Regions from separate parts of the Campylobacter sp. RM12651 genome, predicted to be linked through region 1. Evidence: riboswitches for the same ligand, from Rfam matches in the RefSeq annotation. Region 1 holds a riboswitch; the other holds the start of a gene.

Region 1 (3,428 bases):
GTAATTTTCATAATCTCTCCTTAATGCTATTGATTACAAATTTTAATCTATCACCTGCTTTTAAAAGGCTCGGATTTTCGCTATTTACATCAAATAATTTTGCCTTTGTATTTCCTATGATATTCCATCCACCTGGACTTTGATAAGGATATATTCCTGTTTGAGCTCCACCTATACCAACCGAACCTGCTGGAATTTTAAGTCTTGGGGTGCTAAGCCTTGGAGTGTGTAAAATCTCATTTAATCCACCCAAATATGCAAATCCTGGTTGAAAACCTATAAAATAAACATCATAAATAGGCTCGGCGTGTAATTTAGCAAACTCACTCATACTCATACCTTTAGCCTTTGCAATTACCTTTAAAACAAGTCCTAAATCCCCACCATAATCAACAGGAATTTCAATCAATCTTCCTGATAGCTCTAGTGGTTTAGTGCTAGTAATTAACTCATTTAATTTACTTTGTAAATCTAATAAATCTTTATAATTTAAATCACTTGTTAAGACATAAAGAGTATTCATTCCGACCACTACTTCTTTTATATAAGGCATATCTTTAATTACTAAATTAAGTGCATAGCATAGGCGTTGTTTTTCTATGCTTATTGGAGGCTCAAGATATAAAAGCAATGAAGTTTCGCTTGTAATTTTAAATTTGTTATACATAATCATCCTTTAAATTTATTTTTTTTAATACTAAAACACACTATATTCGCTATCTTTTCTATCCGTTACAAACATATATCCAGGAGAATGAGTTATCATAATATCAGGCTTACTAGTAAGTGCTATGCTTTGCGGAGTTACCCCACAAGCCCAAAATACACATTCTTCATCAGGATAAATAGTAGATGCGTCTCCAAAATCAGGATTATTAATATCTTTAATACCTATTACACTAGGATTTCCTATATGAACAGGTGCTCCATGCACGCTAGGATAAAGAGCTGTTGCGGTTGTAGCTTTGATTAAATCTTTATGTTTAATTGGTCGCATTGAAACAACCATTTTTCCATAAAACTTACCAGCACTTGCACAATCAATATTTGTAATATACATAGGCACATTATGATCTTCTTCAATATGTCTTAAAGGTATATTGTGATTTAATAAAGCTGCTTCAAATGAAAACGAACAACCTATTAAAAAACTCACATAATCATCTTTAAAATGATTGATAATATTGCTTGTCTCTTCTACTAATTCGCCTTTTTTATATATTCTATATTTAGGAATACTCGTTCTAATATCTGCATTATTTGCACTTGTTTTTGTAAGATATTCTCCCGCGTCTAAGACTTCAATTAAAGGACAAGGTTTAGGGTTTCTTTGACAAAATAATAAAAAATCATAAGCATCACTTTTAGGCAAAATCGCAAGATTAGCTTGAACATAACCTTTACAAACCCCTGCTGTAGGTTTGCTAAATTCATTTTTAGAAATTAAAGCTCTTAACTCTTCTGGTCTCATTTTTTCTCCTTTTTGAAATTGTAGTGTGAAAAAATGTGAAGAAAAGTAAAAATATAAAAAACTTAACTAAAATTGTTACAAAATTACACAATTAATTATATGTAAAATAAGTATTAAATATATTGATTATTTATATTAAAAATTAAGAAATTATTGCAATATAACAAATAATTATTGTAATATTTTATATATCTATTTCATAACTAATTTTAATTAGAATAATGATTTTAGGGGAGCGAAAGCTGAGAGTAGGCGTAATAGTCTTGACCCTTTGAACCTGTTTGGGTAATGCCAGCGTAGGGAGATGCAAAATTTTTCTAATCCTTTCTTAGCATTCCCATAAATTGATTTTATGGAGAGTTGTATGAGTAATTTTTTCTTGTGGCTTGGAGCTAGTATTTCGCTAGCTGAAATTGAAGCCGGTAGTTTATTTTCAGGTCTTATTTTAAGTGATTCTTTATTTGCTATATTTTTTGGACATTTTTTAGGTGGAATTTTATTTTTTGCTATGATGTATATTAGCACTAAACTAAAATGCAATGCTATGGGTAGTCTTAAATATTTTTACTCACAAAATGGCAAAATATTCTTTTCATTTTGCAATTTTCTAGCTTTAATTTGCTGGAGTGCAGTTATGATTATGAGTGCAGCAATACTACTAAATGGACTATATCCAAATATAAATTTTAACTTAGTAGTAATTTTGTTATCATCACTTTTAATAATATGGCTATTCTTAAAACAAAATTTATTAATGTCAATAAATAATTTTATAGTTTGCATACTTTTTTTGATAGTAATTTATATTTTTTATAACTTAATTAATCTTAATTTAAACCAAATAGAAGTTAATAAAATAAACTTGATAAATGCTATTGAACTAAGTATTGCTATGCCAATTTCTTGGCTTGCATTAGTTGGTGATTATACAAAATATTTTAAAAATCCAATAAAAGATAGTTTAGTAGCTTCAGTCGCGTATTTTCTAGGAAGTTCACTTATGTATATAATTGGATATTTAACTATGAAATACTATAGCGACCTTTCTAGTTTTTTAATCACTTTAAAATTATCAATGTTAATAATATTTTTGATTATTTTTTCAACAATAACAACAACATATTTAGACATTTTTTCAGCTAATGAAAGTATTAAAAATATAAATAATAAATTTGGTAATAAAATTACAATTTTATTAATAATCTTTATTGCTTTATTAATAGCTATTTTTATACCTTTTTCTTTATATGAAAATTTTTTATATACATTAAGTTCAGTATTTTTACCTATGGCATCGGTTATAGTATGTGTATATTGTTTTAAACTAAAAAATTCAGCTAAATTAAATTTTTTAATTTGGTTTATTGGATTTTTAATTTATCAAATACTGATTTATTTTGATTTTTTAGCATCAATTTTAACTTTTTTAATCATTTTAATTTTAACCTTAGGAGGAGAATATGTATCAAAACATTATGCAAAAAACAAGAAATCATAAAACTTTAGTAGAAAGTATTACAAATTATGTAACGATAAATGACTCAGCTAACGCTATTTTAGCTGTTGGTGGCTCACCTATTATGGGAGATTTTTATGAAGAAGTTGGTGAAATTGTTACAATTAGTAATGCGGTTTTGCTAAATATCGGGCAGTTAAACGAAAATCTAATAAAAGCCCATAAAAACGCAGCCTTAAAGGCAAATGAATTAAATATTCCTATTGTTTTTGACCCCGTTGCAGCAGGAGTTAGTAATGCAAGAAATAATTTATGTAAATATTTAATGCAAAATATAAAGTTTTGTGTAATTAAAGGCAATGCAAGCGAGATAAATTATCTAGTAAATAAGACATTAAATACAAGTGGCTGCGATAGTAGTGATGAAATAAATCAAAATGATTTAGAAAAATACATTGATTTTGCTAAAAAACATAAAACTATTTTGGTAATCACAGGTAA
Region 2 (3,428 bases), 990 kb from region 1:
CTATCAGCACCCAAACTTGGCCCTACGCTTCTTTTTTCAAGTAATTTAACAGGTGCTAATAAAGCCCCACTTCTTAGTGCGATAGCTAAATCGTGTGCTTCTTCAACACTGAAATTCCCACTAATTTGTCCGCTACCACCACCTATTCTTTCATTAATTCTAGGAGCTGAATATACCTTACCATCTAAAACTATTGCTAATTGATGACCTACTTTTTTACCTGTGAAATCTCCAAATATTTTTGCACCTTCTGAATTAAGTGTAAAATTAATAACAGGTTGAGCAGTTTTATCAGAAAATCCTACTCTAGCATCAATTAACATAGAGCCATCTAAAATAGGTAATTCTTTTAAAACATATTTAATATTTTTATCTTTTACATCAGGTAAAATAATATCTCCATAACTTGCTGCTTCTTCAGGACTTAACATATTGCCTTGATCAGCCTTAGCTCTATCTACTTCCATTAGTTGTAAATGTGCAGCTTTAGCTATTAAATCTTTAGCTCTTTGCTCATCTTCAGCAGTTTTTACGCCTGGAATTTCAACCAAGATTTTATCTTCACCTTGTTTAGCAACAGTTGGCTCTGAAAGCCCAAATAAATCAAGTCTATTTCTAATAGTTTCTACAGCTTGATCTATTGCAAATTTAGCAGTTTGAACTTCTTCTTCAGGTGTTAAAGTAATCTCATAAAAAGAATTATTAACACTAACTTTTAAGCCTTTTAGTTCTTTAATTATTTTATCTACTTTAGCAGTATCATCTTTATCTAGTAGTTCAAAATGTATTACACCATCATTACTTTTAAATCCATCAGTTAAAATATTTTCTTTATTAAAAGAATAATTAATACTTGAAGCGATTGATTTTACTTTAGACTTTATAGCTTCATTGGTTTCTACACCTAAAAGCATATGAAGTCCGCCTTGTAAATCAAGCCCTAAATTAATCTTAGGACCATTTATAGAAAAAAAGCTTGGCACACTTAAAAATATGCCAAAAAGTGTAACAAAAACTAAAACATAAAAACGATATGTGATACTTTTTGTTTTTTGATTACGCATTATTTTGTTGCTTCCGAATTATTTGTGTTTTCTACTTTTCTAGCTACAAAATTTTTATCTAATTTAGCAACAACATCATCATTTAATCTAATTTTTAAATAATCATCTTCAGCTTTTACAACTTCAACAATTAAACCACCATTGGTAACTATTTTATCACCTTTAGTAAGTGAATTTAGCATTTCTTTATGTGCTTTTGCTTGTTTTTGTTGTGGGCGAATAATTAAAAAATAAAAAATCGCAAATAATACGATTAATGGTAAAAATTGAACTAAAGCATTTTGTTCCATAGAATATCCTTTTAAAAAATAAAATAGTTATCATTCTACATAAAAAGATTTAATCTAAAGTTCTTACTATAAGGCTTGTTGGTAAATTAAATTCTTTTATTAGCTCAATCTCTTTTGCTCTCATTTCGCCATTATCTATTTCGTGGTCATACCCTAATAAATGTAACATTCCATGAATAAATAATAAAGATATTTCATCTTCTAAACTATGCCCTAATTCACAAGCTTTAGTTTTTGCTAGTTCGGTATTAATAACTAATGAGCCTAAAAAATTAGTATCTAAAAAAGAATTATCGTGTGGAAAACTTAAAACATCAGTAGTTTTATCAATATTTCTTGTATTTTTATTGATTTCTTGCATTTCATCATTGTTAGTTAAAACAAGCTCAATATCTTTAGAGCTTAGACGATTTGCTAGTTTTTCAAGGTAGGTAATTTCTTCTAAATTATCGTATAAAATCATAGTATTTTGCCCCAAAAAGGGGCTAAGAATTATTTATCTCTAATGTTTAATTCGTTAATTAATTTAACATAAACATCGTATTTTGTAGCTTTTAAATATTTTAAAAGTCTTTTTCTTTGACCAACTAATTTAAGTAGTCCTAGTCTTGATGAAAAGTCTTTTTTAAATACTTTTAAGTGTTCTGTTAATATTGCAATTCTTTCTGTAAGTAAAGCAATTTGAACTTCAGACGAACCTGTGTCGCCACCAAATCTTGCATATTTGCTGATAATTTCAGCTTTTCTTGCCGAATCCAAAGCCATTTTGACCTCCAAATTGGTGTAAATTAAAAGCTGTGATTATAAAACAAATTGATTAATAAGATTATTAATTTTTATAATTATAATAAGATTTTTTTGGGGTGCTTTTAGCTGAGATTAAACCCATTGAACTTGGACAGGTAATGCTGATTAAGGAGATATTATGAGATTATTTTTAACTTCGCTTATTTTTAGTTTAGCTTTTGCTTATTTTACCAATTCAAATGTTTTAAACTTTTTTGCTCTTTTTACTGGAATTTTATATGTATTATTAATGGGAGTAAAAAATAAATTATGCTTTATTGTAGGTGTATTTAATGCTTTAATTTATGCTTATATTGCTTATATAAATAGACTTTTTGGAGAAGTATTTTTGTATTTATTATGCTATTTTCCTATGATGATTTATGGCTATTTTTATTGGAATAAAAATACTTTAATTAAGACTTTAAACTTGAAAAATTTTATATTAATTTATATAGCAATTTTTATTATTGCTTATTTTTATTCTTTTTATTTACAGAATTTAGAATCAAGATTTATTTATCTTGAAAGCTTTATATTCTCAAGTGGGCTTATAGCAACTATTTTAAGTCTAAAAAAAATAATAAATCATTATATTTATATAAGTATTTCAAACATTGCTTCTATTTATATTTGGACCATTCTTTACATTGAAGATAGTTCTAATTTAGCTGTATTAATGCTTATGATTTTATTTTTTATCTTAGGTATTATTTACTTATTTTCTTGGAAAAAGGATTTAAAATGACTTGCGTGATTATGGCTAATGGGGAGTTTTGCACCAATAAAATAACCTTAAATTATCTAAAAAATGCTGATTTTTTAATAGCTTGTGATGGTGCTGCTAATTTGCTTTTGGCTAATAATTATGAGCCTAATGTAATTATTGGTGATTTAGATAGTTTTCAAAATCTAAAAACAAAAGCAAAAATAATTAAAGTAAAAAATCAAAATACAAATGACTTAACAAAAGCCTATAAATACGCTTTATCAATGGATTTTAGTGATATTTTTATCCTTGGTGCTGGGGGCAAAAGAGATGATCATTTTATAGCAAATATAGCTTTATTATTTCAATATTTTAAATTAAAAAATCGCTTTAATAAGACAATAAATCTAAAACTAATCACAAATTACGGGGAATTTTTTATAAAAAATACTGATTTTACTGCTAATTCTTATAAAGGTCAGCAAATATCATTATTTTGCCTTGATAAAAGAGCTAAATTTAGCTCACAAAACCTTAAATATGAACTAAATAATTTTAATTTTAAATATCTAAATAGTG

What was found. Region 1 has a riboswitch for thiamine pyrophosphate ahead of AVBRAN_RS07100 (cytosine permease). Riboswitches for the same ligand answer to the same signal wherever they lie in the genome.
Region 2: linked by a shared signal. The riboswitch ahead of pnuC (nicotinamide riboside transporter PnuC) and the one ahead of AVBRAN_RS07100 (cytosine permease) in region 1 are both predicted to bind thiamine pyrophosphate.

The regions. Positions count from the first base shown of each region.
Region 1 covers NZ_CP059600.1:1,438,237-1,441,664, forward strand. Annotated here, with positions in the region: gene AVBRAN_RS07085 (biotin-dependent carboxyltransferase family protein) at 1-11, opposite strand, end outside; gene pxpB (5-oxoprolinase subunit PxpB) at 8-667, opposite strand; partial or broken gene AVBRAN_RS07095 (putative hydro-lyase) at 698-1,474, opposite strand; TPP riboswitch at 1,691-1,791, shown strand; gene AVBRAN_RS07100 (cytosine permease) at 1,836-2,969, shown strand; gene thiM (hydroxyethylthiazole kinase) at 2,947-3,428, shown strand, end outside.
Region 2 covers NZ_CP059600.1:370,843-374,270, reverse strand. Annotated here, with positions in the region: gene secD (protein translocase subunit SecD) at 1-1,064, opposite strand, end outside; gene yajC (preprotein translocase subunit YajC) at 1,064-1,354, opposite strand; gene ybeY (rRNA maturation RNase YbeY) at 1,404-1,817, opposite strand; gene rpsO (30S ribosomal protein S15) at 1,847-2,119, opposite strand; TPP riboswitch at 2,204-2,290, shown strand; gene pnuC (nicotinamide riboside transporter PnuC) at 2,280-2,888, shown strand; gene AVBRAN_RS01900 (thiamine diphosphokinase) at 2,885-3,428, shown strand, end outside.